DNA from 2 places in the Pseudoalteromonas sp. 20-MNA-CIBAN-0454 genome. Region 1 is predicted to be linked to the other one. Evidence: predicted binding sites of a transcription regulator. Region 1 holds the regulator's gene; the other holds the start of a gene.
The links. Region 1 encodes NrdR, which represses ribonucleotide reductase genes. Its sites were predicted from a motif close to AAACACNANATNTNGTGTTT; they were not measured.
Positions count from the first base shown of each region.

Region 2: nrdA (class 1a ribonucleoside-diphosphate reductase subunit alpha) is a predicted target of NrdR. The motif match lies at 5,915-5,934, and genes of this name have one in related genera.

Region 1 covers NZ_JBEOOB010000023.1:38,100-54,895, reverse strand. Annotated here, with positions in the region: gene AAEZ22_RS12250 (ligand-binding sensor domain-containing diguanylate cyclase) at 1-1,189, opposite strand, end outside; gene AAEZ22_RS12245 (phosphatidylglycerophosphatase A family protein) at 1,225-1,710, opposite strand; gene thiL (thiamine-phosphate kinase) at 1,707-2,681, opposite strand; gene nusB (transcription antitermination factor NusB) at 2,776-3,186, opposite strand; gene ribH (6,7-dimethyl-8-ribityllumazine synthase) at 3,202-3,666, opposite strand; gene ribBA (bifunctional 3,4-dihydroxy-2-butanone-4-phosphate synthase/GTP cyclohydrolase II) at 3,760-4,872, opposite strand; gene AAEZ22_RS12220 (riboflavin synthase) at 4,901-5,554, opposite strand; gene ribD (bifunctional diaminohydroxyphosphoribosylaminopyrimidine deaminase/5-amino-6-(5-phosphoribosylamino)uracil reductase RibD) at 5,559-6,707, opposite strand; gene nrdR (transcriptional regulator NrdR) at 6,710-7,159, opposite strand; gene glyA (serine hydroxymethyltransferase) at 7,264-8,520, opposite strand; gene thrC (threonine synthase) at 8,791-10,074, opposite strand; gene thrB (homoserine kinase) at 10,085-11,020, opposite strand; gene thrA (bifunctional aspartate kinase/homoserine dehydrogenase I) at 11,030-13,447, opposite strand; gene AAEZ22_RS12185 (response regulator) at 13,677-14,045, opposite strand; gene rdgC (recombination-associated protein RdgC) at 14,518-15,429, shown strand; gene AAEZ22_RS12175 (HDOD domain-containing protein) at 15,507-16,346, opposite strand; gene AAEZ22_RS12170 (DUF8614 domain-containing protein) at 16,630-16,796, shown strand, end outside.
Region 2 covers NZ_JBEOOB010000008.1:40,607-57,402, reverse strand. Annotated here, with positions in the region: gene AAEZ22_RS05620 (TonB-dependent receptor) at 1-1,768, opposite strand, end outside; gene yfaE (class I ribonucleotide reductase maintenance protein YfaE) at 2,042-2,311, opposite strand; gene nrdB (class Ia ribonucleoside-diphosphate reductase subunit beta) at 2,311-3,441, opposite strand; gene nrdA (class 1a ribonucleoside-diphosphate reductase subunit alpha) at 3,509-5,791, opposite strand; gene AAEZ22_RS05600 (HAD family hydrolase) at 6,204-6,884, opposite strand; gene ubiG (bifunctional 2-polyprenyl-6-hydroxyphenol methylase/3-demethylubiquinol 3-O-methyltransferase UbiG) at 6,884-7,594, opposite strand; gene gyrA (DNA topoisomerase (ATP-hydrolyzing) subunit A) at 7,772-10,471, shown strand; gene serC (3-phosphoserine/phosphohydroxythreonine transaminase) at 10,796-11,878, shown strand; gene aroA (3-phosphoshikimate 1-carboxyvinyltransferase) at 11,878-13,155, shown strand; gene cmk ((d)CMP kinase) at 13,261-13,971, shown strand; gene rpsA (30S ribosomal protein S1) at 14,067-15,734, shown strand; gene ihfB (integration host factor subunit beta) at 15,798-16,085, shown strand; gene AAEZ22_RS05560 (lipopolysaccharide assembly protein LapA domain-containing protein) at 16,108-16,389, shown strand; gene lapB (lipopolysaccharide assembly protein LapB) at 16,392-16,796, shown strand, end outside.

The DNA of each region.
Region 1 (16,796 bases):
GCCGATCGCCATCAAACTGTAAATCATGCACCGAGGCATGCCCATACTTGCTACTGTTTATTATATTAATAAAGTTTTTATTGGTATCAAAGTAACCAACACCGCTTCTGTTAGCTATCCACAGTTTGTCATCGGGTGATTTACTAATCGCCATTACCGTTTCAGTCATTTTAGAAATTGCCGAGTGACGCTCAATGCGACCTTCGTGTGCCAGCCATAAACCTTCACTAAAACTGGCTAGCCAAACATTATTTTGATCATCGCGAAACATGTCAGCAAACCAAATACTTTGATCTAACTGACTTGGCTCAACCCATTGCCAATCACCTGACTTGCCACGAAATAATAAACGCCCATAAGTAGATACCCATAAGCCACCATTGGTATCGCTCATAAATTTATAAACTGCAGAGTTATTCACATTAGGCAGTGGGAAAGAACGTAGTTCGTCATCTAAATCTAAAAAATAAGCACCCAACTCAGAGGCTAAATATAAATTACCATTTAAAAAAGAGAGATCGTGCACTATGGTTTGCGCTAAGCTGTCGGGTAATGACACTTTGGCAGTAAGCTCTAAGCGTAATTTAGAAAAGTCGGCAGCGCTTTTTGTCAGGCGCAGTAAATGTCTGTCGTTTACTAACCAAATACCTTCAGGTGCGAGCGCCATTTTGCTCACAGAGCCAACTATTTGAGTAATAACAGTGGGATTAACTATGGGTGATGGCTCATTAGTTTGATCGCGTAAATCAACCAAACTACGATCAACATAATACAGGCCATTAGCGGCTATCCAAATACCGCCTTTAGAGTCCTCTAAAATATCTCTAACCGGGCCTTTAATATTAAACTCTTGTGCACTAAGTGTTGCAGGGTCAATAACCACTAACCCATTTTTGGTGCCGATCCACAAAAAGCCTTGGCCATCTATTAGTAATTTATTAATACCATTACTTGGTAAAAAAAGACTATTTTGCGTGTTGTAGTTGGTAAAAGTATTGCCGTCAAAACGACTTAAACCAAATTGAGTTCCCAGCCACATATAACCTTGCTGGTCTTGCACAACACTTTTGAGTGATTGCGAGGGGAGTCCATCTTTAATATTCCATTGTTTAACTACGTAATCAGTAATTGAGGCCCAACTTGGCATAGCACAGGTTAGTAGTACAAAAACTAGTAAAAATCGCATCATATTGCTGCCACCTAGCTAAACAATCAAATAATAAACTAAAAGGGTAGTAAACCTACTTTTATCAGCGCTTGCAAACAAATAAGTGAAAATATACCTGCAAGTACGTCATCAATCATAATTCCAAATCCACCATGGGCACGCTTGTCGAGCACACGGATAGGGCCTGGTTTGACTATATCAAAAAAACGAAACAGTAAAAAACCAACCAATAATGTTTGCCAGCTCAGTGCGGCACCAATCATAGTGATGTAATAGCCTGCCACTTCATCCCATACAATCGCGGGGTGATCGTGTACCCCTAAATCATCAGCGGTTTTGCCACAAGCCCAAATACCAAAAACACTGATCACTACAGCAAATACTATTTGTAACCACAACGGGTAGTGCATGGTTATAAAAATAAAAGGTAAAGCAGCCAAAGTACCAAATGTGCCTGGGGCTATAGGTGCAAGCCCAGTACCAAAACCTAAACCAAAAAACTGATGTGGACGCTTTAGGTTAAATAAACGCTTGTTGTTCAACTTAAATCCTTAGAAAAGTGCTCAAAACCTTGGTGCTTAAAAGTAAATTTTTCGCCTTTATGTAACAGGTCAATTTGCCCTTCGCCACTTTTTATTTGGCCAATACAAATTGCCTCTACGCCATATTGACGCAGTTTTACATCAAGCATACTTTTATTGCTATCAGGCACGGTATAAAGCAGTTCATAGTCGTCGCCGTAATTTAGTATAAACGGTAATTGTTGTTCAAAATCAAGGCTAGCTTTCATTGCATCCGAGGTGGGTATGCTTTCAATATTAACCGTTGCGCTAACCTGCGACATATTTAGTATATGGCCTAAATCGGCTAGTAAACCATCTGAAATATCAATAGCAGAAGACGCAAGCCCACGTAATACCTGCCCTGCAGCCACTCTAGGTGTAGGGAAGTTAAGGCGCTTTTTAATATGTTTTAGATGCTCAGGTTCAATCGTTAAGCCTTGCTTGCGAGACTCTATTGCAAGCCCCGCATCTCCTAACGGCCCAGTTACAAAAATCCAGTCACCTACTTTTGCGCCATTTCGGCATAATGCAGTGCCTTCGGGTACTGTACCTTTTGCACAAATAGTAATACTCAAAGGTCCTTGAGTCGTGTCGCCACCAATTATTTGTACATTAAAATATTCGGCAATTTCATGCATGCCGTCAGTCAATTCTTCAATCCATTGCTGATCAATACTCGGAAGTGTTAAAGCGATAGAAACCCATGTAGGCTCTGCCCCCATTGCCGCTAAATCACTTAAATTTACAGCCAATGCTCTGTGCCCGAGTGCGCGAGGTTCAATGTCATCAAAAAAATGTACACCAGCAACGAGCGTATCGGTTGTTATAGCAAGCTGACAATTTTGCGGCACAGTAACTAATGCGCAGTCATCTCCAATCCCTAAATTAACATCGCGGCGAGTAATACCACGGCCTTTAAAATAACGATTAATTAATTCAAATTCCTTCATACACAAAAAAGCCGACCTATGCCGGCTCTCCTTTTTAACGGTAATTTATACCAGCCAGTTTTGATAAAATAATTATCAAAAACCTGACTAAATATTACTTACGTAAATGCTTAACTGCTTTATCAAGTACACCGTTTACAAATTTATGGCTATCTTCAGCGCCAAACATTTTAGCTAATTCAATGCTTTCGTTGATAGCCACTTTGTATGGAACATCTTCACGAAATTTTAGCTCATAGCTGCTTAAACGTAATATTGCGCGTTCAACCATATCTAACTCATCGAATGGACGGGTTAAATGCGGTGATACAGCCTCGTCTAGTTGCTTATAATTTACCGCAACGCCACTGGCTAAATCTTTAAAATATTCAACATCAATTTTAGTCACGTCGTTTTCGATCAACATTTGTTGTTCGATATCGGCAATTGCATTGCCACTTAATTGCCAAGAATAAATGGCCTGAAGTGCTAATATACGTGCTTTACGTCTTGCTGCTGGTTTCACAAAAATTCCTTAAACTTAAATTTTATCTAACACATTAACCATTTCAAGCGCGCCTAAAGCAGCTTCGCCGCCTTTATTGCCCATTTTGGTGCCAGCACGCTCAATTGCTTGTTCAATGCTTTCTGTGGTTAATACGCCAAATGCAACCGGTATATCATACTCAAGTGATACTTGCGCAAGACCTTTGTTTGATTCGCCAGCAACTAGGTCAAAGTGTGGAGTACCACCTCTGATCACTACGCCTAATGCGATGATTGCATCATACTGTTTTTTTGCCGCAATACGTTTCGCTGCTAAAGGTAATTCAACCGCGCCAGGTACATAAACTACGGTAATATCGTCATCCGATACACCACCTGTGCGTTTTAATTCATCAATAGCGCCTGCTAATAAGCTACTACCAATAAAGTCATTAAAGCGAGAAATGACAATGGCAAATTTTTTGCCCGGAGCGTACTTACTACCTTCAATAATTTTCATTTGATAACCTTAAAAATAAGTTTGAGCGATTTCGATTGCGCAAAAATTGCAGCGCATCATACCATAAAAATAAAATAATAGCCTAGCGTCTAATTACTGCGGCTCTATGTAGTCAACAACTTCTAAATGAAACCCTGAAAGTGCATGATACTTTTTAGGGCGACTCATTAAGCGCATTTGTTTAATGCCTAAATCGGCTAAAATTTGTGAACCCACGCCTACAGTACGAGACGTACCTGTAAATTTATTCGGTGTTACATCTTCACCCGAATCTTCGGCTGCAAACGCCTTTACGGTTGCCTCAAGCTCTGCGGTACTTTCTTGTTTGCCTAAAATAACTAATACACCATTGTGCTTAGCTATATAAGCCATTGCGTCAGACACGCCCCAGCTACGCTCAGAGTTTCTATCTGAGAGTAAAATATCGTTAAAGGTGCTTTGTAAATGCACTCGCACTACGGTTGGCGCTTGTTGTTTTATTTCGCCTTTTACTAATGCGTAATGTAGCTGTCCGTCAATGGTGTCTTTGTAGGTTACTAAATCAAACTCACCGTGCTCGGTAGGTAACTTACACTTTGCCACTTGCTCTATCGTGGTTTCGTTTAAGTTACGGTATTCAATTAAATCAGCTATGGTGCCAATTTTAATATCGTGCTGTTTAGAAAACACTTCTAAGTCAGGACGGCGCGCCATAGTGCCATCTGCATTGAGTATTTCAACAATAACCGATGAAGGCTCAAGCCCTGCTAAACGGGCTAAGTCGCAGCCTGCTTCAGTGTGCCCTGCACGCGTTAAAACACCGCCAGGTTGTGCCATTATAGGAAAAATATGCCCAGGCTGTACTATATCGCTAGGCACTGCGCCTTTAGCTATAGCGGCCTGTACTGTACGTGCTCTATCTGCTGCCGAAATACCTGTAGTAACGCCTTTTGAAGCTTCTATCGACATTGTAAAATTAGTTGAAAACGCAGCACCGTTATTTTTTACCATAAGCGGTAAATCAAGTTGCTCGCATCGCTGTTGCGTCATAGTTAAACAAATTAAACCACGGCCATGCGTGGCCATAAAATTAATAGCTTCTGCACTAATATGCTCGGCGGCAATAATTAAATCGCCTTCATTTTCCCTGTCTTCATCGTCCATTAAAATAACCATTTTACCGGCTTTAATGTCTGCGATAATTTCTTCTGCGCTGTGTAAGTTCATAATTCACTCTTATTAGTTGTTAGTTGCGTTACTTAATAAAGCCCGCTTTTGCGAGTAAGCTCATTGAAATATCAGCGCCCGTAGGCTGCTCTGCGCCTTTTATAAGCCGCTCTAAATAACGCGCAATTTGGTCGACTTCCAAATTAACTTGGGTGCCCACTTTAAAATTAGCTATCGTAGTTTGCTCGCTAGTATGGGGCACAATCGTTAATTTAAATTTATTACCTTCTACTGCGTTCACTGTTAGGCTAATACCATCAATACATACAGAACCTTTATACGGTATGTATTTCATTAGGTTTTCATCTGTGGTTAGCCAATATTCTGTAGCACGTGCATTTGGCGTAATGGCGGTAATTGTAGCAATGCCATCAACATGGCCAGACACTAAATGCCCACCTAAACGCGAAACCGGTTGCATGGCTTTTTCAAGATTAACTGTTTGCCCTAATGTGTAATGAGCAAAACCAGTTAAATCTATCGTTTCATTCGATAAGTCGGCACTAAAACCATCGGCATGTTTATCAACAACAGTTAAACACACACCATTAGTGGCAATACTATCTCCTAACTTAACATCACTCATATCAAGGTCAGGGCTTTGTACACGAATAGCTAAATCGCCTTGTTTTTTTTGTAATAAAGCAATTTTGCCTGTGGCTTCTATTATCCCAGTAAACATAGCATTACTCTTTTGTTTCAAGTGGTTTTAATGAGCTTTTTACTGCGCTAATACGTAAATCATCACCTATACGCGTACACTCATTAAAAGTTAAATCAATCGTATTTTGCATACTGATCAACTCAGGAAAATTAACTAAACTCTTGCCATCACTCCCAATTAATTTAGGCGCTAGATAAAAAATAAATTCATCTATTAAATCCAGTTCAACCATTTTACCCGCAAGGGTTGCTCCAACCTCTAGCCACACAGTATTAAATTGCAGCTTTGCGAGCTTTTTTAAAACCGCGGTTAAATCAACTTTCGAATTACTAGCAGTTACTACTATATGCTTTACAAAATGCGGCCAATGTTGCGATTTATCAACCTTGGTAGTAAAAATTATTATTTCACTTTCAATAGCAAATAAAGCAAGATTTGGGGTTAAACGATTTTGCGAGTCAATAATAACACGCACAGGTTGGCGAAGCGGTAACTGTGTAGGTAATGCCTGCGGTAATTCATTTTTACGCACATTTAATTTAGCGTCATCTACTAACACTGTGTCGGCACCGGTTAAAATAGCGCAACTTTGTGCACGATATAACTGTACGTCTTGGCGTGCTGCTGCGCCTGTTATCCACTTACTTTGGCCATTATTAAGCGCTGTTTTACCATCAATACTGGCGGCCATTTTACACGTTACATAGGGCAGGCCATGCTCCATGCGTTTAAAAAAGCCTAAATTAAGCGCCCTAGCCTGTGCTTCAAGTAACCCATACGCAACCTCAATACCAGCGTCGCTAAGTATTTTCAGCCCCTTACCAGCCACTTGTGGATTGCTATCGACCATAGCGGCAATTACTTTTACTACACCGGCGGCTTTTAAACCTTCTGCGCACGGTGGTGTACGACCATAATGGCTACATGGCTCAAGCGTAACATAAGCAGTTGCGCCTTTTGCTTTACTGCCAGCCATAGCAAGTGCATTTACTTCTGCATGCCCTTGTCCGGCAAGCTGATGAAATCCCTCGCCTACTATTTCATTGTTTTTAACTAATACACAACCTACGTTTGGATTAGGCGTGGTAGTAAACCGGCCTTTTTTAGCCAGTTCTATAGCACGTGCCATATACATTTCGTCATCTTGGTTAAAAACACAGTCGCTTTGCATACTTACTCCCCTAAACGGGCAATTTCTTCGCCAAATTCGCGAATATCTTCAAACGAGCGATACACCGAGGCAAAGCGCACATAAGCTACTTTATCGAGCTTTTTAAGCGCTTCCATAATGCACTCTCCCACTAAATGGCTCGAAACCTCTCGCTCACCGGTTGCGCGTAATTGCGACTTTATTATATTAACTACTTCTTCTACTTGTTCGGTACTTACGGGGCGTTTTTCCAGTGCGCGGTTTAAACCATTTAACAATTTATCTTCGTTAAAGGGTTCGCGGCTGCCATCTTGTTTTATTACCCGTGGCATAACCAGTTCTGCGCCCTCAAACGTAGTAAAACGCTCATGGCAGTCATTGCATTCACGACGACGACGCACTTGGTGACCACCGCCAACCAGGCGAGAGTCAATAACTTTGGTATCTTTTGCGGTACAAAATGGGCAATGCATAGCTAGGTACTTCCGTTTTAAAAAACAAAAAAGGCCGCTTTAAAGCGGCCTTTATCTTAGCAAAAAACTAAGCGATTGTGATCTAAATTACTGTTTTACTTTTATTAAGCGTAAACAGGTAGTTTTGCACAAATTGCTTTTACTTTTTCTCTTACTTGCGCCTGTACTGATTCATCATTGATGTTATCTAGTACGTCACAGATCCAGCCAGCAAGCTCTTTAGATTCTGCTTCTTTAAAACCACGACGAGTGATTGCAGGTGAACCAATACGTAGGCCAGATGTTACAAACGGTGAACGTGGATCGTTAGGCACTGAGTTTTTGTTAACTGTAATATGAGCGTTACCCAAAGCAGCATCAGCATCTTTACCGGTAATATCTTTATTGATTAAATCAAGTAAGAATAAGTGGTTTTCAGTTTTGTCAGATACAATTTTGTAGCCACGTTCCTGCATAACAGCAACCATAGCTTGTGCATTTTTAACAACTTGTGTTTGGTATACTTTAAATTCTGGTTGTAGGGCTTCTTTAAATGCCACAGCTTTAGCAGCAATAACATGACATAAAGGACCGCCTTGGCCACCAGGGAAAACAGCACTGTTAAGCTTTTTGTAAATAGCTTCGTCGCCACATGCCGAAATAATTAAACCACCACGAGGGCCTGCTAAGGTTTTATGTGTAGTTGTAGTAACAACATGTGCGTGAGGAACTGGGCTTGGGTAAATACCCGCCGCAATTAAACCAGCAACGTGCGCCATATCTACAAAAAAGTAAGCGCCAATTTTATCAGCAATTTCACGTAATTTAGCCCAATCAACAATACCTGAGTATGCTGAGAAGCCACCAATAATCATTTTTGGTTTGTGCTCAAGCGCTAGCGCTTCAACCTGTGCGTAATCAATTTCGCCTGTAGTTTCATCTAGGCCATACTGAATTGCATTATAAAGCTTACCTGAAAAGTTTACGTGTGAACCATGCGTTAAATGGCCGCCATGAGCTAAGCTCATACCTAGTACGGTATCACCGGCGTTTAACAATGCTAAAAAAACGGCCGCATTTGCTTGCGAACCAGCATGTGGTTGTACGTTTGCATAGTCAGAACCAAATAGTTCGTTAGCACGGTCAATCGCTAATTGCTCAACAACGTCTACATGCTCACAACCGCCATAGTAACGTTTGCCCGGATAACCTTCTGCGTATTTATTAGTTAACTGTGAACCCTGTGCTTCTAGTACGCGTGGGCTACAGTAGTTTTCAGAAGCGATTAATTCAATGTGATCTTCTTGGCGCGCAGTTTCTTTTGCAATTGCGTCAAATAACTCTGGGTCAAAATCTGAAATATTCATGCTACGTTCTAACATTGGGGTCTCCTGGGGCAAGGTGTATGGTATTTTTTAGAGGCTTTATTGTACGCTTAAAACGACTATTTGCCTACGCTCTTAAGTTGAGGATATTTAAACAGGGATTGAATTTATTTCACAGGCTTTTTAAGATGATATTTTTTAATCATTACATAATAAATTAAAATATATATTAATTATTATATTTACATAGCTAATGAAAGTATTAACACCCACACTAAAATATACCTATAAAAAAGCGACCAAGGCCGCTTTAATTAGATCTTACTTTTAACTTAATTTCCTAAGTATTTCAGTACGTAAGGCATCATAATCAGCATTTATATCATTAGCTAAACATGGCTTGGCTAATGCATCTGCAAGTGGTTTTGGCATAGCTAGTTCAATGTTTAAAATACCTTCAACACTGTCTTTAAATTTAGCTGGATGAGCCGTTGCTAAAAAGATTCCGGCAGCGCCAGGAGCGCGATTTTCAACAAGTCCTTGGTATGCAATAGCGGTATGCGGCTCAGCAACATAATCTGTTTGTTGAATATTTTTCATCACTGTTTGCGTATCTTGCTCGTTTACGCTAGTTGAATAAAAATTATCGTAGCTAAACCAATTGTTGTCGAGCATAGATTGCACTCGTGGCCAGTTATTTGGCTTGCTTACATCCATTGCATTTGAAAGTGATTCAAGTGTCGCGTTTGGCGTCCAGTTTTTATCCAGCATAAAGCGCGGTACTGTATCGTTTTGATTAGTAGTTGCACTAAGTTTGCCAACAGGCAAACCAATAACAGCACCTATCATTGCCGCGCACACATTACCAAAGTTACCACTTGGAACCGAAATATGCGCAGTAGCCCGTTTTGCTTTTGGTAATTGTGCAATTGCCTCAAAGTAATAACAAACTTGTGCCACTAAGCGACTAATATTAATAGAGTTAGCAGAGTTAAGCCCCAGTGTAGATTTAACTTCTTCATCTAAAAAGGCATTTTTAACTAACTCTTGGCAATCATCAAAGCTGCCTTCAACCGCATAACAATGAATGTTGCCACCCAATGTGGTAAAGAGCTTTTGCTGCGCCAGTGAAATTTTGCCTTTAGGGTATAAAATGACCACGTCGATATTAGGCTTATTATAAAACGCATGTGCAACCGCCGCGCCAGTATCGCCCGACGTTGCAGTTAAAATAGTCACTTTATCGCCTTGATTAAACTGCGCTAAACACTCTGCCATAAAGCGAGCACCAAAATCTTTAAACGCTAAGGTAGGCCCATGAAACAATTCTAAGCAATAAGTGTTCTCTGCCACTTCCACCAGCTTAACCGGAAAGTTAAATGCATTTTTAACCATATGTGCAACGGTATCTGCTGGTAATTCATCGCCAATTAAATGCGAGAGTATTTTACTACTACGGGTTACAAAATCCATATCAAGTAGTGCATCAACATCCGTTAGTGGTGTTAATGACTCGGGAAAAAATACCCCTTGATTACGCCCTAAACCCGTTTTTACTGCCTCAACAAACGACACTTGTTGCGAACTATCTTTTAAATTATGTAATTGCATAACTACTATCCTATAAAACTGTTAATTGACGTGTGCCGTCGTTATCTAATTTACAAATATGGCAAAAACCTTGCTCGTTTATGTAGTTACTTTCAAGCCACTGCGCGCACTGCTGTGCAGCTTTTAATGTTTTACACACAGTAAATAATGTTGGCCCTGCACCAGAAATACTAACAATTTCGGCGCCTAGCGCTGGCAAACTCGCTTTTGCTTCACTAAAACCTGTTATAAGTGGCGCACGGTATGGCTCGGCTATATGGTCTTGCATAATACTTAATGCATCATCAAAGCGATGCATTAACAATAAACTACTAAAGGCAGATAAACGCTGCGCAAATTCTACACCTGCGTGCATGCTCAACTCTTTTGGTAAAACTGAGCGTGCTTTTGCTGTATTAAGTGAAAAACCAGGAAACGCAGCAACGTAATACCAGTTTTCATCAACTGGTAAAGCAATTGATTTATTAGGAATTAAATCGCCAGTTAGCTGCAGGCCACCTAAATAACATGGCGTGATGTTATCGTAATGACGACCACCACTAACAACTGCCTCAAAGTCGGCCATTAACTCAATAAGTTCAACTTGGCTAAGCTTGGTTCCGGCAAATTTATCTAGGGCAGTAAAGGTTGCTACCACCGAACACGCACTTGATCCTAACCCTGAACCTATGGGCAAGTTCTTTTTCAGCTCCAACTTTACACTTGGCATATTAGGCGCTACATGCGCTCTAAAATGCACTAAACATTGATACGCTAAGTTTTCACTGGCATCACTTGGTAGCTTATGCGCGTATTCGCCAGAGCAAATAAACTCATCGCTCGATGCGGCACTAACAACGGCTACATCGCCTAATAAACTGCCGTCAATAGGTGCAAGAGCTGCGCCTAATGCGTCAAAACCAACGGCAAAATTACCAATAGATGCGGGAGCATATACTTCAATCATTGTTTGCTCCTAGCGCGATAACGTTTTTAAAATATCAGCAAATACACCAGCGGCTGTTACTGCCGAGCCTGCGCCATAGCCTCGTATAACAAATGGGCGTGGCTGATAATACTGACTTAAAATTGCTAATGCGTTTTCGCCATCACGAATATCGTAAAGTGCATGCTTTGCATCAACGGCTTCTATACCTACCTTACAGTGACCTTGCTTAATTGTGCCTACGTAACGCAGTACTTTACCCTCTGCGGCAGCACTTGCTATTCGGTCGTTAAAACCTGCGTTTAGGCTAGGGAGCTTTTCCATAAACGTATTTACATCATCGCCTTGTGCAAAACCGTGCGGTAATACCGACTCTACTTCAATGTCGCTTAGCTCTAGTGGCATGCCAGATTCGCGGGCAATAATTAATAGTTTTCGTGCTACGTCTGTCCCCGATAAGTCATCACGCGGATCAGGTTCAGTAAAGCCACTTTCTTTAGCTTTAATTGTTGCCTCAGACAGTGACAAGCCATCTTGCAGCGCACCAAACATGTACGATAGCGAGCCTGATAAAATACCGCTAAATTCTAGTAACTCGTCCCCTGCACCAAATAACGATTTTAAGTTATCAAGTACCGGTAAACCGGCTCCTACATTGGTTTCGTATAAAAACTTACGGCCATTTTTTTGCGTTGCTGCAATTAAGTCTTGATAGTAAGCATACGAGCTTGTATTGGCCTTTTTATTTGCGGCTACGACATGGAAACCGGCATTTAAAAAGTCTACGTATTGCGCCGATAACGCATCTGACGAAGTACAATCAACTAATACTGGGTTTATTAAATGATTTTGCTGTACAAATTGTTCAACTAGTTTTAAATCAAAAGCCTGCTCTGATGCGCCAAGCTTTTGCTGCCAGTCATCAAAGGCAATACCTTCACTGTCTAAGTGTAGCTGGCGAGAGTTAGCAACCCCATAAAGCTTAAGTTTAATATTGCGTTTTTCAAGCCAAGCTTGTTGACGCTCTAATTGCTCAATAAGCTCTTGACCTACTAAACCACACCCTAATAAAAACACGTCAATTGATGGAATATGGGTAAAGAAATTCTCATGACAAACCTTTACAGCGCCATTACAACGTTCACCATCGATCACGGCCGAAATAGAACTTTCGGTAGAGTCTTGGGCTATAGCTACAATATTTACTTGTGCTTGAGCAAGTGATGCAAAAAACTTAGCCGCTAAACCTTTGTGCGCACGCATATTATCGCCCACCAAAGTAACAATAGCTAAGTTACGCTTTACTTGTATTGGTTCAATTAAACCTGCTTGAGACTCTAATTTAAATGCGGTTTGCAGCGCTTCAAGTGCCAGCGCTAAATCGACCTCATGAACACAAAAACTAATACTGAACTCACACGATGACTGGGTAATTAAAACAATCGACACATTATCAAGGGCAAGGGCATTAAATACTTTAGATGCCATCCCTACTTTACCTTTCATGCCCGGGCCCGACACGGTAAGCATTGCTAAATCTTGTAAACTTGATAGTGCTTTTACTGGCTCAGATGAAACGCTCTCGTTACTAATAAGTGAGCCTTGTGCATTGGGGTTACGCGTGTTTTTAATTTCGCACGGTACACCCGCTTTAGCGCAGGGTAAAATTGTTTTAGGGTGTAATACTTTTGCACCAAAGTAAGAAAGCTCCATCGCTTCTTTATAAGATAAAAAATCAACTTTAGTGGCGGTTTTTATATAACGCGGATCAGCACTGTAAACACCATCTACATCAGTCCAAATTTGGCAAACATCGGCTTCTAAACAAGCTGCCGCAATTGCCGCAGAATAATCTGAGCCATTTCGGCCCAAAGTGGTTAGTTCGCCTTGCTCATTACTGGCAGTAAAACCGGGCATAATATAAATAGTTGCTGGTTGTTCTTTTAATACGGCTTGAAAGCGCACTTTACTGGCAACTAAGTCTGCCTCTGCATCTATGTAACCACCGGTTGATACTATGCAATTGGTCGCTTCAAGGTACTGCGCGTTTAAATCACCGAGTAAGCATTGCATTAACGACACACTAACGCGCTCACCAAAGCTAATAATAAAAGCACGTACTTGCTCAGGGCAGCATTTAATCAGTGATACACCATCAAGTTTATTTTTAAGCTCGGTAAAATTTGGCCAGTTTTCAATTTCACCATAGCCTTGCTCTACTGCTTTTTTTAACTCGTCACATCGATTTACCAGTGCTTGCCACAAGTGACTAAAGTCTTCACCCTGCTCAGCCGCTGAGGCTAATGCAACTAATGAATCTGTCATGCCACCGGGGGCTGAAAGCACTAATAACATTTCATCTTTTAATTGTGCTTTTGCCAGCACGGCAACCATCTCTAAACAAGCAAAGTCGGCAAGCGATGATCCGCCAAATTTTAAAACGCGCATTTTTTATGTTTCCTCATTCCATAAAACGAAAAAAGGCCTGGGTTCTAAGTGAACACAGGCCTTTAAATTTGTTGCACCGACCTATGCCACTATCCAGTTAGGATGATGGTTGTAATAATAATGGTCGCTGCAAGACTAAATGTTTTCATAGCTTAAGACTGCCTTAACACAGGCTATACTGTCAACCCTCATTAAGAAGATAAAACAGTCTTTTTTTTCATCTTAACTTCTAGTAAATGCCAAATTTATGCAAAATATTATTAAGTATTATTTTGCCAACTGGCTTTTCGATAAACCCTATAACACCTAATTGTGCTACGCGCTGCTGCATTTGCTGTTGAATATCTGCCGAAATGACTAATACAAAACACTCCATTTTTTCTGCTTTAATATGCTCCAACACCTGCACACCATCGAGTATCGGCATAGTTAAATCGAGGCAAACTAAATCAAAATGTTGTTCTTTCAATAACGCTAACGCATCTACTCCATTTATCGCTTGGCGTATATCGGCGGTTATACAGTCATTTAAGCAACGTATCACTTGTTTGCGGGCTACTGCTGAATCGTCACAAACTAAAATAGAAAAGTTCATCATGAAAACCAGTTACTAAGGCGATGCATTAAAGCCAGCATAAAAACAACCTCTCGTTCAGCCAAACTTAAAAGCCGAAAAACTTCAAAAATATCGAGCTTCACTATAACTGAATTAATGTAAAATACACTAGGGCGTATTAATTTTTCAAAATTGAAATTTATTCAACCAAGAGTTATTTATATTTGGCCTAGCCTGCGCATTATCAAACCCACCATTAAACTATAGTGTAATGCAAAAAGCTAAGCGCTAAATACATATGCGCCTTAGTTTTAAACGGCCTGTATAAAAGTGTAGCAACTTATTGCGCAACAAGTGCGCAGCGACAGCAAGCAAGATTACACATACTCAATTATGACTGCGCTCCTTAAAACAACTTGCTATTTTTTAAATATGCCACAATAAAATCAGCCATTTCGAGATACTGATTTTATTGCTATGATTGTGCAAATTTTTCAAATGGATCTGTATTCCTATGTGGTTTAGTAACCTTATATGTTATCGCTTTAAACAAGATGTTTCGTATACACAAGAAGATTTTGACAAAGCATTAGAGCAAGACTTATTTCGTCCATGTACGGGCCAAGAGCTGGCTACATTTGGCTGGACAAAAGCGTTTGGGAAACACGGCGAAACTTTATCGCATTTTTCACAAAAAAGTATTTTAGTTTGCGCTAAGCGCGAAGAAAAAGTATTACCTGCATCGGTTATAAATGAGCTAGTTGCAGAAAAAGTCGATTTAATTGAAGCTGAAGAAAATCGCCCAGTTAAAAAGAAAGAAAAAGACGAATTAAAAGAAAACATTTTACATACACTGCTACCACAAGCATTTAAAAAGTCGAGCTTACAGTTTGCATTTATTGACCAAGAAAACGGCTGGGTTGTGGTTAATAGCGGCAGTTTTAACAAAGCCGAAGAGTTACTCGCACTTTTGCGTAAATCGTTAGGCACACTGCCTGTAGTACCTGCATTTGCCAATTACGACCTAGATGTATTTTTAACCGACTGGTTAACTAACTTCAGCACGCCTGAAGGTTTTGCAATAGGCTCAGATGCAGAGTTAGAAGAAGCAGATGACAGTGGTGCGCAAGTTAAGCTTAAAGGCCACGACCTATCGTGCGACGAAGTTAAATCGCACCTTGAAACCGGTAAACGTGTTACTAAGCTTGCACTTGATTGGCAAGAACGTGTTAAGTTTATGCTGCAAAACGACGGTTCTATTAAGCGTTTAAGCTACAGCGATACCTTAAAAGAAGAAAATGCTGATATTCCAAAAGAAGACATGGCAGTAAAACTCGATGCTGACTTTATTTTAGCTTCAGAAGAAATTAAACAGCTACTTGAAGAGCTAACTCAAGGCTTAGGCAATATAGACGACTTAGCTTAAGCGCTAACCCTTGCTAAGTTAAGCCAAAAAAAGCACGATTTAATCGTGCTTTTTTTACACTTACTACTTAATTACTATTAGCAAAACATCTCTTTTATATCGTCAACCATAGCGTGATACTCATCGCTGGTGAAAAGCTGCATAGAAGGAATAATTCCTTTGTTAATATAAACCTGTAGCGCGGCCGACTTATCTGACACTTGTAGCGTGCCCTCTAAAATTGCACCAATCCTAATAAAATCAATATAGCTTACCTGCTCAGGGCGATGACTGGCATCAGCCCAGTTTTGCGCCACATCAACAAATTCATCAGGAAACTCCCACGCTTTCATTATAGAGCCACCAATTTTACCACTGAGCTTTTGAATTGCATGGGCTAAAAAGCTAGGATTAGCAAATACCTCAGGATGGCGTTCGGCTTCGGTTAAAATGGGTAATACACCAATATTATAAATTAATGATGCCAAGGTAATCGAATCTCTATTTAAAGAGTTTTGCTTATTATTCTTTAAGTAAAATTCCATTAATGCAATTGAGTGACTCGCTACTATTAACGTTTTTTGCCACGCTTTGCCCATGTAACCTTTAATTAGCTCGTTGTTAGATACAAACAATTGCTCCATTGCCATAGCCGTTGCAATATTTTTAATTTGTCGTAAGCCTATGCGAGTAACTGCTTGATGTAAGTTAGATACCTTAACTGAGCGCCCCATAATTGCACTGTTAGCTACTTTAATCATACGGGCTGTTAGTGCTGGATCATGTGCAATCACATCGGCCATTTGCATCAAGTTTACGTCATTATTATCAGCAGCTTGGCGCACTTTAATTGCTACTTCAGGTAAAGTAGGCAGCACCAAAGTGTCGTTATTTATTCTATCAATCAAAATTGTTAACAATGCATTTTCAGTAGACATAACATCCCTATGATTAGTTATTTATAAGCTAAAACAAGCCTTATATTGTTGTTATTATATGCTTTAGTATTACTTAACTTATAGTTAAAGCTAACAAAACTACATAAATTTATTTTTTATTTACTATTTAACATCAGTTAATTACACCTCTAACGCCTAAAACTTGCTATTTACCACGGTGTTTTGCTTTAATGCAGTCACTATAAGGCAGTATTTTTAAGATAGTAAGCGCCTTAGCGAACTGCATACAAATAATAAATCTTACTTTTAAATAGGCAAAATAATGAATTTAAATAAAATTAGCCAAGCAATTATGCTCTCCGGCATCGTTTTTCTTAGTGCTTGTTCAGAGCAAGCCCCTTCTTCTAGTAATAAAACGGCTGTTAAAACAGAGCAAGTAAAGCCAGTAGGTCCAACACTTATAAATACCGATAAACAACGTTTAGACAT
Region 2 (16,796 bases), on a different contig from region 1:
CACCGCTAAAGCGTCTAAAACCTAAATCAATATTGGTTGAGGTTTCTTGTTTGATATTCTCGGGTTCAAAATGCGCTTCACCGTCTTCAATATGATAGCCTAGGCCAAGCTCATAGGTACCAGTTGCAATGTGTAAGCCATTAGATAATAGCTCTGCAGAGAGCGGGGCACGTTCTGAGTGTGAAAGACTCATTGCCATACTATATCCAGGGGTATATTGCCAAATAGCACCCATTGAAGCGCTAAGGTTAGTAAAGCTTTTAGTGTAGTCAAGTACTTCAGCATTGCTTGTTTGCGTGTCATCATGGCTATGCTGTTGCGCTGCTATTTGGCTTTTTATTTTATAGTCTTCAACTCGCGCACCTAACTCAACAGTTACATCACCAAACTCACGTTCTTCTAATAAATATAAAGCATTAGTGGTGGTTATACTGGCTGGCGTAAATGCTTCTTCGCCATTTGCATCATAGTCTGAGTCGCTGTAATGGTAGCCAATCATGCCATGCCAATTGGCAAACTTATGCTCTATGTTTAAGCGTGCTTCAGTGGTTTTGTTTTTAAATGTAGTGCCTATTTCACCATTTTCAATTTCACTGTGTGAGTAGTCGGTATAGCCCAGGCGCAAGTTAATGGTTTCAATCCAATTATTATGCAGCGCATAGCTTAATAGGCCTTGCCAGCGATCTTGCTCTAAATGTGCGTAAACGGGGATTTTTTCATCTTCATCGGCAACCGGCTCTTCGTCGTGTGCATGAGAATGTTCGTCACCTGGAATACCATAATCCGTTTTTATTTTACCGTAAGAAAACCCAACCGTTAAATGCTCACCTACGTAGCTAGTACCAAAGTTAACGGTTTCACTGTCGATAAAGGTGTTTTCTACAGAATCTTTACTTTCAACATCACCATCTTCGTGAAGCTGGTTAAATCGTGGTGTTTGATAGTCATCGCCGCTGCGTTTAGTGCCATCAAAATGAAAGTTAAAATTATTATAACCCGTCTCTAACTTTGCAGCGTAGGTATTCGCGTTGGATACCGAATCGTGACTGTATTCTACTGCACCGGTTAATTCATTTATATTACTCGTAGGAATGCGGTTATCAACTACGTTTACCACACCACCAATAGCACCAGAGCCATACAGTAGGGTACTTGGGCCACGTAGTACTTCTATTTGTTCAGCAGCTAAGCTGTCGCTAGAAGTAGCATGATCAGGGCCAATACGCGATGCATCACTGCTGTCTAAGCCATTTTGCATAATTTTAACCCGAGGGCCATCTAAGCCACGAATAATTGGGCTTGATGAAACAGGGCCAAAATAACTCGCGTTAACTCCCGGTAAGCCTTTTAGGGTTTCGCCGAGCGTTGGCTTTGACTTGTTTCTTAGCTCATCACCAGAGAGTACATTTACCGGAGAAATCATTTCTAAGCTACTTTTGTGCAAGGCTGATGCAAACACAACTACAGTTTCAATAGAGGTTGGCTTTAAAGCAATTGCAATATTGTTTGATGACTCGGTTACCGTAATGCGTGAATCGCTATAGTTATCTTTGCTAATATGCAGCTGGCCGCTCGCATCAAGCTCAATGGCAAACTCGCCAAGCTTGTTAGTTTTAACGCTTTGAGATTTACCGTGTACATGAATAGTGGCGTTTTCAATAGGTTGATTTTTTTCATCTGTTACTTTGCCATTAACAGTAGCAGCAAGTGCAGAGTGAGAGCATAAAACAGAAAAAATTGCAGAAGAAATTAATGTTAGCTTAGTCATGAGTCTTTAAGTTCGTGGTTGTTATGTTGTGATATAATATAACACTACAAAAGCGACGGTTCAATGATGTTATAGTATAACCTTATCGATTTTAGTAATTAATTAGCAGGGAAATCTGCAAGGCTTTGATTGTTAACAATTTATAAAGGTTAATTAATTTGGTTTATGAATATGCTTTTTATAAAGGGCTAAAAAGTACTTTTAAACTAAGTGGTTTAAAAGTACTTAAAACTGATTAGAGAGTGATTTTTAGACTGTTTGGTTTAAATGAAGTTAAAGTTTAATATGTATGTCGCCATTAGGTTTGCAGCAGCACAACAGTATTTCGCCGTCGCGTACAAACGCTAGAGGCTCTTCATTATAATCAACTTTACCCGACACTAAAGTCGCTCTGCAGGCACCGCAATAGCCTTCGCGGCATTGAAAGGCCACTTCTATCTGTTGAGATTCTAGGCAGTGTAAAACAGAAGGGCAGCCAGTGCTAAATTCTATGCACTGGCTGTTATCTGCAAGCGTAATGCTTGCAGTAGGTCGATCAGTCATTATAAATCAAAGTCACCAAATTCAGAGGCATCAACTTGCGAGTCTATTTGACCAACAAGGTAGGAGCTAATTTCAGCTTCTTGTGGTGCTACTTGCACGTTATCTGACACCAACCAAGAGTTTATCCATGGGATGGGATTACTGTTGTTTTTAAACTGTGCAGGAAAACCAATGGCTGTCATTCGAGCGTTGGTAATGTATTCAACGTACTGACATAAAATGTGTTTATTTAAGCCAATCATTGAGCCATCTTTGAATAAGTACTCGGCCCATTCTTTTTCTTGCTCTGCAGCGTCCACAAACATTTTAATTGCTTCGTCGCGGCACTGCGCGGCAACAATCGCCATTTCTGGATCGTCTTTACCGTCTTGCATAATATTTAAAATATGCTGAGTGCCAGATAAATGTAGCGCTTCATCGCGGGCAATAAGCTTGATTATTTTAGCGTTACCTTCCATCAATTCACGCTCAGCAAACGCAAACGAGCAGGCAAAGCTGACATAAAAACGAATCGCTTCTAAAATATTTACCGACATCATTGCCAGGTAAAGTTTCTTTTTCAGCTCAAATAAATTAACAACAACAGATTTACCGTTAATCTCGTGTTTGCCTTCACCGTATAAATTGTAAAGCGACACTGAGTTAATTAAATCATCGTAGTATTTTGTTACCGCATCGGCACGTTCACTAATTTTATCATTGCTAACTATGTCATCAAAAATAAGTTCAGGTGCTTGGGTAACATTACGAATAATATGCGTGTACGAGCGGCTATGAATCGTTTCACTAAACGCCCACGTTTCTATCCATGTTTCTAACTCTGGTAGCGATACAATAGGCAGTAGGGCCACGTTTGGTGAACGCCCTTGTACGCTATCAAGCAATGTTTGATATTTTAAGTTACTTAAAAATATATGCTTTTCATGATCAGGTAATGCTTGAAAGTCTAAGCGGTCTTTGCTTACGTCAACTTCTTCTGGGCGCCAAAAAAACGAAAGCTGCTTTTCAATTAGTTTTTCAAAAATAGGGTATTTTTGTTGATCATAACGAGATACGTTAACGGTTTGGCCAAAAAACATTGGCTCTTCCATTTGGTTATTATGTTTACGACTAAAGGTAGTATAAGACATGTTTATCACTCAAAAAACTATCAGAATAAAGCGGGCTTAGTGCCCGCTTAAAATAAAAACTCAAAAATTAAATTTTACACGCGCCGCCTGCGCAATCATCATCTTCAAGATCCGGTGTATCTTCTTGTGCATCAGATGCACCATCGCGGGTATTGTGATAGTACAAGGTTTTAACACCCAGTTTGTAGGCGCTAAGCAAATCTTTTAATAAGACTTTCATCGGTACGCGACCGCCTTCAAACTTACCAGGATCATAATTTGTATTGGCCGAAATAGACTGATCAATAAATTTTTGCATTATACCCACAAGTTGTAAGTAACCATCGTTTGAAGGAATATCCCACAGTAACTCGTAGTTATCTTTTAAACGTTCATATTCAGGTACAACTTGCTTTAAAATACCGTCTTTACTTGCTTTAACGCTAATATGACCACGTGGTGGCTCAATACCGTTTGTTGCGTTAGAAATTTGCGACGATGTTTCTGATGGCATTAGCGCACTTACTGTTGAGTTACGCATACCGTGCTCTTTAATGCTGGCACGTAATGCATCCCAATCAAGGTGTAGTGGCTCATCACAAATTTTGTCAAGATCTCGCTTGTACGTATCTGTTGGCATTATACCTTGAGAGTAGGTTGTTTCGTTAAACTTAGGACATGCACCACGCTCTTTAGCAAGCTCGTTTGATGCTTTCATTAAGTAGTATTGAATCGCTTCAAATGTTTTGTGCGTTAGTGCATTTGCGCTGCCATCTGAATAACGCTTACCGTTTTTAGCTAGGTAGTATGCGTAGTTAATTACGCCTATTCCTAGAGTACGACGACCCATAGTGGCATTTTTTGCAGCCGGTACTGGGTAGTCTTGAAAATCAAGTAAGTTATCTAAAGCGCGTACAGCAAGCTCAGCCAATTCTTCAAGTTCATCTAGTGACTCAATAGCCCCTAAGTTAAATGCAGAGAGTGTACATAGCGCAATTTCGCCTTCTTCGTCGTTTACGTTATCCAACGGCTTAGTTGGTAATGCAATTTCTAAACATAAATTAGATTGGCGAATAGGTGCCACTTTAGCAATGAACGGGCTGTGCGTATTACAGTGGTCAACGTTTTGTAAGTAAATACGACCGGTACTTGCACGTTCTTGCGCAAACATTGAGAACAGTTCAATAGCTTTAATGCGTTTTTTACGAATTGATTCGTCTTGTTCGTATTTTACATAAAGCGCGTCAAACTCGTCTTGGTCTTCAAAAAATGCATCGTAAAGGCCTGGCACATCAGAGGGGCTAAACAACGTAATGTAGTCGTCTTTAATTAAACGCGAGTACATTAGTTTATTAAACTGTACGCCGTAATCTAAATGACGCACGCGGTTGTCATCAACCCCGCGGTTATTTTTAAGTACTAACAGGTTTTCTACTTCTAAATGCCAAAGCGGGTAGAACAAGGTTGCTGCGCCGCCACGTACACCGCCTTGCGAACAGCTTTTAACCGCTGTTTGAAAGTGCTTATAAAAAGGAATACAACCCGTATGGTACGCTTCGCCATTGCGAATATGGCTACCCAGTGCACGAATGCGACCTGCGTTAATGCCAATGCCGGCACGTTGCGATACGTATTTAACAATTGCAGACGAGGTGGCGTTAATTGAATCAAGGCTGTCGCCACATTCAATTAATACACACGAGCTAAACTGGCGTGTTGGCGTACGAACACCTGCCATAATTGGCGTAGGCAGTGAAATTTTAAACAATGAAATCGCATCGTAAAAACGTTTTATATACGCAATACGTGTATCGCGAGGGTAGTCAGCAAATAAGCTAGCAGCGACTAAAATATATAAAAACTGCGCGCTTTCATAAATCTCACCGGTTACACGGTTTTGAACTAAGTATTTACCTTCAAGCTGTTTAACCGCAGCATAACTAAAGTTAAGGTCACGGCTGTGATCTAGGTATTCGTCTAATTCGTCAAGCTCTTGCTCGGTGTAATCTACCAGTAGGTGAGCGTCGTAGCGTTTGTCGCCAACCATTTTTGTTACATGATCAAATAAACGTGGTGGCTCAAATTGGCCATACGCTTTTTTACGTAAATGGAATACAGCTAAACGTGCTGACAAATACTGATAATCAGGAGATTCTTTTGAAATCTGATCGGCTGCAGCTTTAATGATGGTTTCGTGAATATCTTTAGTACGAATACCGTCGTAAAATTGAATGTGTGATTTTAATTCAACTTGCGAAACCGAAACGTTATTTAACCCTTCGGCGGCCCATTCAATAACGCGATGGATCTTGTCAAGATCAAGTGGCTCTTTACGGCCGTCACGTTTGCTTACAGATAACTGTTGGTTCATAGTTTTGCCTGTATTCCTTGGAAATTAAGTATTTTGACCAATGATTAATACTCCAAAATAACAGAGTATCTATTCATTTATTATTGTTTACACCAATTCAGGCGATTTTATTGAATAACATTTAGCCACAATATCTGGTGTTGTTCAAATTAGAGATCACAAGATAGTGTGGTCCGCGTTGTTTTGCAAGGGACAGAATTGCCCCTAATTGTGGATAACGTCGGGATAACACATTTGTGTTAGTAAGCATTAACCTTCGAACATTCGGTTAAGTTGAAATTTACAAAAATCAACTAAGGATCTACTAAATTTACGCTTTTTAAAAATATATTTTGACTGCTTTTTTTATCAGCAGGCTTTGTGTGAAAACTAACACAATCACAATATATAGTGTTTAATAATTAACATAGCACTATATATGGTTAAAACCTTCAATAGGGCTTTGCCAATTAAAATCGGCCTGCCAGCTCAAAACTTCGGTTAAGTTAGGCACGTAACCCCAAAGTGCGGTTGCGGTGTGCATACCTGCCGCTTTACCTGCTTGAATGTCACGCAAAGCATCGCCAATGTACAAGCAACGATTAGGCGCAACGCCCATTAGCTTGGCACAATGTAGTAAAGGTAAAGGCGAAGGTTTAGCTTCAGCTAAAGTATCGCCACTGATAACCACGCAGGCATTTTTTAAAGCAGGGATCGCGGCTACTAAAGGGGCGGTTAAAAATCCGGGTTTGTTAGTCATGATCCCCCATTTGATGTTTTTTCGCTCCAGTTCGATAAGTAGTGGCTCAATACCAGCAAAGCACGTGGTGTGTTTGGCTATGTTAGCCGCGTAGGCATCAATTAATTGCTTAACGAGTTGTGCTTGCGGTTGCTCACCCCATTTATCTTTAAAACCGACCTCTAACAAGGCTGCTGCGCCATTAGATGCAGCAGCGCGATATACCTCACGACTTACTGTATCTAATTGCTGGGAACGCAGTACGGTATTTAAAGCTGTACCTAAGTCATCAGCGGTATCGAGTAAAGTGCCATCTAAGTCAAATAAAAAAGCATCGTACTCTATAGTAGGTGACGTTGATTGAGAGCTAGCCATTACGCTAACTTCTCAAAATGCAGAATATAATTTACGCTTACGTCGGTATTAAGCGAGTACTGCTTAGATAATGGATTATAAGATAACCCAGCACTGGCGCGCACTTTTAAACCCGCTTGTTCAGCCCAGGCAATTAACTGTGCTGGTTTAATAAACTTTTTATGATCGTGAGTGCCTTCAGGCACCATTTTTAATAGCTTTTCTGCACCAATAATGGCGTATAAATAGGCTTTAGGGGTTTTATTAAGTGTTGAAAAAAACACATCAGCACCGGGTTTTGCAAGCTCTGCAACAGCATGAATAATAGAAGCCGGATCGGGTACATGCTCCAGCATTTCCATACAGGTTACTACATCAAAGCGAGCAGGGTGCTCGGATGCATATTGTTCAGCAGGTACTTTAATATACTCTACATGTACGCCTGTCTCTAGGCTGTGTAATTTGGCAACAGTTAAAGGCTCTTGGCCCATATCTATGCCGGTTACCTTTGCCCCCATGCGCGCCATGCTTTGGCTTAAAATACCGCCGCCACAACCTACGTCTAGTGTTTCTTTGTCAAATAGACCGCCAGTTTTATTGGCTATAAAGTCTAAACGTAAGGGGTTTATTTCGTGAAGCGGTTTAAATTCCCCGTCTAAATCCCACCACCGCTCTGCGATGGCCTCAAATTTTGCAATTTCTGCGTGATCTATATTTTGATGTTCGGTCATAAAATACTTCCTCGTCAATCTGGGGGCATTATATAGGGCTAAATTGGTAAATCGCAAAGTTTTGCGCCTGTAAATCTAAATAAATTGTGGTAGCATGTTTCTTTAGCAATAATAACAAATTCTCTTGATACCTAATAGTGGGTGTTTAAGAGCTGATACTGAAGGAATGTGATATCAATGACTGATCTCGCCCATGGCATTCTGCCAGTCAATATTGAAGACGAGTTAAAAAACTCCTACTTAGATTACGCAATGAGCGTAATTGTAGGACGTGCATTACCAGACGTGCGTGATGGCTTAAAACCTGTTCACCGCCGCGTTTTGTTTGCAATGAACGAGCTTAGTAATGATTGGAACAAGCCTTACAAAAAATCGGCACGTGTTGTCGGTGACGTAATCGGTAAATACCACCCACACGGCGATAGTGCTGTTTACGACACTATAGTACGTATGGCACAGCCATTCTCACTGCGTTATATGCTAGTAGATGGTCAAGGTAACTTCGGTTCGGTTGATGGTGATTCAGCAGCGGCAATGCGTTATACAGAAGTACGTATGGCAAAAATGTCGCATGAATTATTAGCCGATCTTGAAAAAGAAACGGTTGATTTCGTTCCTAACTACGACGGCACTGAGCAAATCCCTGACGTTTTACCAACCAGAGTTCCTAACTTATTAGTAAACGGTTCATCGGGTATTGCGGTAGGTATGGCAACAAACATTCCACCTCATAACTTAACTGAAGTGGTAAATGGCTGTTTAGCACTCATTCAAAACCCTGAATTATCTATTTTAGAGTTAATGGATTATATCCCGGGCCCAGATTTTCCAACTGCTGCAATTATCAACGGTAAAAAAGGCATAGAGCAAGCCTATTTAACTGGCCGTGGTAAAGTGTACATGCGTGCCCGCGCTGAAATAGAAGTAGATGAAAAAACGCATCGTGAAACTATCATTGTTCACGAAATACCTTATCAAGTTAACAAAGCGCGCCTAATTGAAAAAATTGCCGAGCTGGTTAAAGATAAAAAAATTGAAGGTATTAGTGCACTACGTGATGAATCAGATAAAGACGGTATGCGTATCGTTATTGAGATTAAACGTGGTGACGTAGGCGAAGTTATTTTAAATAATTTATATGCGCAAACGCAGTTACAAACTGTGTTTGGTATGAATATGGTTGCGTTAATTAACAACCAGCCTAAGTGCTTTAATTTAAAAGAAATGCTTGAAGAGTTTATTATTCACCGCCGTGAAGTAGTAACTCGTCGTACTGTTTTTGATTTACGCAAAGCGCGTGACCGTGCACATATGCTAGAAGGTTTAGCAATTGCACTGGCAAACATCGACCCAATTATTGAGCTTATTCGTAATTCACCAACACCTGCTGAAGCAAAAGTTGCTTTAACAGCGCGTTCGTGGGAATTAGGTAACGTAAAAGCCATGCTTGATAAAGCAGGCGAAGACAACGTTGCCCGCCCAGATTGGTTAGCTGCTGAGTTAGGTATTCGCGATGGTCAATACTTTATTTCTGAGCAACAAGCTCAAGCAATCCTAGATTTACGCTTACATAAGCTAACGGGTTTAGAACACGAAAAGATTCTAACTGAATACCAATCGTTATTAGATTTAATTGCTGAGCTTTTACATATTTTGGCAACACCAGAGCGTTTAATGGAAGTTATTCGCGATGAGTTAGTTGAAATTAAAGCGCAATATGGTGATGAGCGTCGTACTGAAATAAATGCCGCAGCACACGATATCAGCCTTGAAGATTTAATTACCGAAGAAAACGTAGTAGTAACGCTTTCTCACGAAGGTTATGTTAAGTATCAGGCTCTGTCTGATTACGAAGCGCAGCGTCGTGGTGGTAAAGGTAAATCGGCAACGAAGATGAAAGATGAAGATTTCATTGAACGTTTATTAGTTGCTAATACGCACGATACTATATTGTGTTTCTCAACGGCTGGTCGTTTATATTGGCTTAAAGTGTATCAGTTACCACTTGCAAGTCGTGCAGCGCGCGGCAAACCAATTGTTAACTTATTACCACTTGAGGCAGATGAACGTATTACCGCTATATTACCAGTACGCGAGTATGCAGAAGATAAATACATCTTTATGGCAACCGCATTTGGTACAGTGAAGAAAACACCACTAACGGCATACAGTCGTCAACGTGCAAGCGGTATTATTGCGGTTAACCTAAATGAAGGCGATAGCCTAATTGGTGTTGATGTTACCGATGGCAGCAACGAAATTATGTTGTTTACCGATGCGGGTAAAGTAGTACGCTTTAAAGAAGCAGAAGAAACAACGGTTGTTGATGAAAACGGTAACCCAGTACTAGACGAAGAAGGTAACCCTGAGATTCGCTTTAAAGGTGTTCGTCCTATGGGCCGTACAGCTACAGGTGTTCGTGGTATTAAAATGCCTGAAGGACAACGCGTAGTATCGTTAATTGTGCCTAAAACAGATGGTGCTATTTTAACCGTGACTGAAAACGGCTACGGTAAACGTACTTTACTTGAAGACTACCCAGCGAAGAGTCGTGCGACTCAAGGTGTAGTGTCTATTAAAGTAAGTGAGCGTAATGGTGCGGTTGTAGGTGCTGTACAAGTTGATGATAACGATGAAATAATGATTATTTCAAATCGTGGTACCTTAGTACGAACTCGCGTTAATGAAGTTTCTACGGTTGGACGTAACACGCAAGGTGTTATTTTGATCAGAACTATTGACGAAGAGCAAGTAGTTGGTTTACAACGTATAGAAGAGATTGAAGTTACCGAAAGTGACTTAATTGATATCGAAGACGTCGAAACAGTTGATACGGTTATTGATGAAGTAGCGGATGATAATCCTCCTTCAGAATAATTGAGATTAAAAAAGCGGCCTTGGCCGCTTTTTTTAATGGTGTTGAATAAAATTAATATTAATAATACTGCGCAATAAAATAATTTTTACACTAGCAAAAAGACTCAATTGCAAGACGTTAATTTATATATATAGTTGTTCTCAGTAATTGTTTTATATTGCTCTGTTTGCTGCATTAATGCAGCTTTATAGGTAATGAAGGCTTTAATACTATGAGTGAGGCTATAGCCCACTTAATGATCACAGCTTTAATTTAATGTGTATAACCTGATTGAATGGTAATCGGGTGTATAATTTTTTAATTACTGGAATGAGGAAAAGGTAATGAGTAAGTATAATTTTTGTGCGGGGCCGGCCATGTTACCGCCAGCAGTAATGAAAAAAGCACAACAAGAATTTATAGATTGGCAAGGTTTGGGTGTATCGGTGATGGAAATGAGTCACCGTAGTAAAGAGTTTTTAGCGCTCACTAAAAAATGTGAAGCGAGCCTGCGTCGTTTAATGAATATTAGCGATGAATTTGAAGTGCTGTTTATGCATGGTGGCGGTCGCGGTCAATTTAGTGCTGTGCCATTAAATTTACATCAGGAAAATAAATCAGCGGTTTACTGCGAAAACGGCGTATGGTCAAAAAGTGCAACGGATGAAGCAAATAAGTTTACCCAAACTACTGCTATCGATGTCCGTAACGATACCGATGGTCAATTTTCGATTAAAGCAGTGGCTGACTGGCAGTTGCCTGCAGATGCGTCGTACATTCACTATTGCCCTAACGAAACCGTTGATGGCTTAGAGATTTTTGATGTACCGAGTCATCCAACAGCGCCAATTATTGCAGATATGTCGTCAACTATTTTATCGCGTGAAATTGACGTTAATCAATTTGATTTAATTTACGCTGGCGCACAAAAAAATATAGGTCCTTCGGGCATTGCAATCGTTATCGTACGTAAAACATTACTAGCACGTGAAGGGCTTCCTAAACCAGGTATTTTAGATTATGCACTAGAGGCCAAGCAGGGCAGTATGTTTAATACGCCACCAACATTTGCATGGTATTTAGCGGCTGAAGTATTCCAATGGCTTGAGCAAAATGGTGGTGTAAAAGCCATGGAAGCACAAAATATTGCAAAAGCTGAACTACTTTATAATTTTATCGATAATTCTGATTTTTATTCTAATAAAGTAGCTAAGCATAGTCGCTCGCGTATGAACGTCCCTTTTTGGTTAAATGATGAAAGCTTAAACAGTAAGTTTGTTGCTCAATCAAACGAAGCAGGCTTGCTAGCACTCGAAGGCCATAGAATTGTAGGTGGAATGCGCGCCAGTATTTACAACGCAATGCCACTTGAGGGCGTGCAAGCGCTTGTTGATTTTATGGCTGCTTTTGCAAAGGAAAATAGCTAATGGAACAATTACGCTTAGAACCTATTTCGCGTGTTAATGGCAGCGTCACTCTGCCGGGTTCAAAAAGCTTATCAAACCGTATATTGTTATTAGCGGCATTAGCAAATGGCACTACTGTTGTTGAAAACTTACTTGATAGCGACGATATACGCCATATGTTGGGCGCGTTACAATTATTAGGTGTTAACGTTAGTTTAAACCAAGAGCGAACAGTTGCTACAGTACAAGGTGTTGGTGGGGTATTTAAAACCCCAAGAGAGCCTTTGTTTTTAGGTAATGCAGGCACAGCTTACCGTCCTTTAACCGCTGTACTTGCTGCGGTTGCAGGTGAGTACGAACTGATTGGCGAGCCACGCATGGAAGAGCGCCCAATAGGGCATTTAGTCGATGCGCTGCAAGCACTTGGCGGTGATATTACTTACAGCAAAAATAAAGATTACCCACCGCTTAAAATTATAGGTGGGCAAATTAACGGTGGTGAAGTTGCAATTGACGGCAGTATATCAAGTCAATTTTTAACTGCATTACTAATGGCTGCACCACTGTTTAATGGTGATACCAAAATAACGATTAAAGGCACTTTAGTATCTAAACCCTACATTGATATTACCCTTGATGTAATGGCACGCTTTGGAATAGAAGTTGAGCATAGTAATTATGCAACTTTTACCGTAAAAGGTGGTCAACAGTACCAGTCACTTGAACGTATTATGGTTGAAGGCGATGCGTCTTCTGCATCTTACTTTGTAGCTGCAGCTGCAATTGCCGGTGGCGAAATTGAAATTAAAGGGGTTGGTGCTAAATCGGTGCAAGGCGATATTGGCTTTGCTAAAGTAATGGAACAAGTGGGCGCTAAAATAGATTGGTATGATGAGCGTTTAGTTGTTCGTAAAGGCCAATTAAACGGTGTTGATATTGACGCAAATGCCATACCTGATGCAGCAATGACATTAGCCACTGTGGCTCTGTTCGCTAAAGGGCCAACGGCTATTCGTAATATTTATAATTGGCGCGTAAAAGAAACCGATCGACTACACGCTATGGCAACTGAGCTCAGAAAAGTGGGCGCAGAAGTTGTAGAAGGGCACGATTTTATAGAAATCACTCCCCCGAAACACTTTAACGATGTAGCAATTGATACTTACGATGACCATCGCATTGCCATGTGTTTTGCTATGGTTGCCGTAGGTGGAAAGCCAATCACGATTAATGATCCTAAGTGTACTTATAAAACATTTCCGACATTTTTCAATGTATTAGCATCAGTTAGTGAGTAGGTTTTTGATGTTAATTAATAAAAAGTTACACACTAATAGCGATCTATTTAAATAACTGACGTATAATATTGCGGTTTACTTAGGTGTGCATTGTAGGAGGTTTAAATGCAGGCGTTATTAATGCCCGTGATCACCGTAGATGGCCCAAGTGGTTCAGGTAAAGGAACTGTTTGTCGCTTGTTAGCCGAAAAGTTGGGATGGGATGTACTTGATAGTGGCGCAATTTACCGCGTTTTATCTCTAGCGGCACTTCACCATCAAATCGCATTAGATAACGAAGATGCATTAGTTCCCTTAGCTGCTAACTTAGATGTGCAGTTTTTGGTAGATAGTCAAACTAATGCAGCAAAGGTTGTTTTAGAAGGTGAGGATGTAACCACTACAATCCGTAACGAAGAAGTAGGGGCTGCAGCATCAAAAGTAGCAGCACTACCTCGCGTACGCGAAGCGTTATTACGTCGCCAACGCGCATTTAGAACTGAACGAGGTCTAATTGCTGATGGTCGTGATATGGGTACTGTGGTTTTTAAAGATGCACCGCTAAAAATATTTTTAACCGCCAGTGCACAAGAACGCGCCAAACGACGTTTTGTTGAGTTGAATGCTCGCGGTCTTAATGTTACACTGAGTGGTCTATTAAAAGACATTCAAGAGCGTGATGATCGCGATATGAATCGTGCCGTTGCGCCACTTGTGCCTGCAGAGGATGCTATTGAGCTTGATACTAGCGAGCTTAATGCACAGCAAGTATATGATAAGGTATTAACTTTATTGGATACGGCTATCTCTGAAGGTCGGCTTCCTAAACGAAGCTAAACACATTTTATGCACCAGCAGGATGCCAGTGCTATTTTAACAACCCCATGCAGCATGGTTGCTTATTGGTATAATATATAGAGACGTATATTCGTATGTCAGAAAATTTTGCGCAGTTATTTGAAGAAAGCTTAAAGGGTTTTGAAGCAGAGCAAGGCTCTATCGTTAAAGGTACAGTAATCTCAATCGAGAACAACATTGTACTTGTAGATGCTGGTCTTAAATCAGAAAGTGCTATCCCTGCTGAGCAGTTCAAAAATGCTGCTGGTGAACTTGAAGTTGCTGTTGGCGACGAAGTAGATGTTGCACTAGATGCAATTGAAGACGGTTTCGGTGAAACTATCCTTTCTCGTGAGAAAGCGAAGCGTCACGAAGCGTGGATCCGTCTTGAGAAAGCATGTGAAGAGCAAGAAACTGTTACTGGTGTTATCAACGGTAAAGTTAAAGGCGGTTTCACAGTTGAAGTTGATTCAATCCGTGCTTTCCTACCTGGTTCACTTGTTGATGTTCGTCCAGTACGTGACACAACTCACCTTGAAGGCAAAGAGCTTGAATTTAAAGTAATCAAGCTTGATCAAAAACGTAACAACGTTGTTGTTTCACGTCGTGCAGTTATCGAATCTGAAAACTCACAAGAACGTGAAGAGCTTCTTGCTAACCTTGTTGAAGGCCAAGAAGTTAAAGGTATCGTTAAGAACCTTACTGACTACGGTGCATTCGTTGACCTTGGTGGTGTTGATGGTCTACTACACATTACTGATATGGCGTGGAAGCGTGTTAAGCACCCTTCAGAAATCGTTAATGTTGGCGACGAAATCGCAGTTAAAGTTCTTAAATTCGACAAAGATAAAACTCGTGTATCTCTAGGCCTTAAACAGCTTGGCGAAGATCCATGGGCAGCTATCGCTGGTCGTTACCCAGAAGGTTCTAAACTTTCTGGTCGTGTTACTAACCTTACAGATTACGGCTGTTTCGTGGAAATCGAAGAAGGCGTTGAAGGTTTAGTTCACGTTTCTGAAATGGATTGGACTAACAAGAACATCCATCCTTCAAAAGTTGTTAGCCTTGGCGACAGCGTTGAAGTTATGGTTCTTGAAATCGACGAAGAACGTCGTCGTATTTCTCTTGGTCTTAAGCAATGTATTGCTAATCCTTGGCAGGAATTTGCTCGTCTACAAAACAAAGGCGACCAAGTTACTGGTAAGATCAAATCAATCACTGACTTCGGTATCTTTATCGGTCTTGACGGTGGTATTGATGGTCTTGTACACCTTTCAGACATTTCTTGGAATACACCTGGCGAAGACGCTGTACGTGAATTCAAGAAAGGCGACGAAATCACTGCTATCGTATTGCAAGTTGACCCAGAGCGCGAACGTATCTCTCTAGGTGTTAAGCAAATCGAAGCTGACCCATTCAATAACTACCTTGATGCAAACAAAAAAGGTGCTATTGTTAAAGGTAAAGTGACTGAAGTTGATGCTAAAGGCGCAACTATTGAACTTATCGAAGGCGTTGAAGGTTACATCCGTGTAGCTGATATCGCTCAAGAGCGCGTTGAAGATGCAACTACTGTTGTTTCTGTAGGCGACGAAATTGAAGTTAAATATGTTGGTGTTGATCGCAAGAACCGCACTTTAAGCTTATCTGTTAAAGCTCTTTTCGAAGCTGAAGAGAAAGAAGTAATAGAAAAGCTTAAGAAAGACGAGCCAGTGTTTGAAAACGCAATGGCTGCTGCTTTCGCAAATGCACAAAAAGACTAATTAATCAGTCTTTAATTGGAAGGGCAGTTTATGCCCTTCCATTATTTCTTTTAAGGAAATGCTATGACTAAGTCAGAACTGATAGAAACACTTGCACAGCAACACGCACACGTTCCAGTGAAAGATGTTGAAAATGCAGTAAAAGAAATTCTTGAACAAATGGCCGGCTCATTATCTTCTTCAGATCGTATTGAGATCAGAGGTTTTGGTAGTTTTTCTTTGCATTATCGCGCTCCACGTACCGGTCGTAACCCTAAGACTGGCGAAACAGTAGAGCTAGATGGTAAACATGTACCACATTTTAAACCAGGTAAAGAATTACGTGATCGTGTAAACGAAAGCATTGCCTAGTTAACTTATTGGAGTAGGGTACTTGTTTAAGGTATTAAAAATTATTCTGGTTGCACTTTGCTTGATAAGTGCATTTGTATTGGGTTCTCAAAATCCACAATTAGTACAAATAAACTATATTATAGCCAGCAATACATTGCCTTTAGCCGTTATAATAAGTATTTGCTTTTTATTAGGTGTTGTAATTGGTTGTTTTGTAAGCTTTAAATTATTTTCACAACTTAAGTGGCAAAATTATCGTTTAAAAAAACAGTTAGCACCTGAACAAAGTAAAAAAAAGCCTGCTGCTGATAAAGACTCATAATTATGATTGAGCTGTTATTTTTACTACTTCCTGTGGCTGCCGGTTACGGCTGGATAATGGGAAAAAACAGTGCTAAAAATCAAGCTCATCAATTTAATCGGCAGATCACCTCTGAATATAGTAAAGGCTTAAAGTTTTTACTCGACAGGGAAGAAGATCAAGGCCTTGAACATTTAATTAATTTACTAGAAGTTGCAGCTGACTCGGTTGAACATTATTCAACGCTTGCAACTATGTTTCGCCGCAGAGGCGAGCTAGACCGCGCAATAAAAATTCACGAACTCCTTTTAAAACACCCAAGCCTTAATGAGCAACAAGCTGCTGCTAGTCGTTTAGAATTAGCAGAAGATTATGTTATGGCTGGGCTATTAGATAGTGCCGAAGAGCATTTAGTTTGGCTTGTTAAA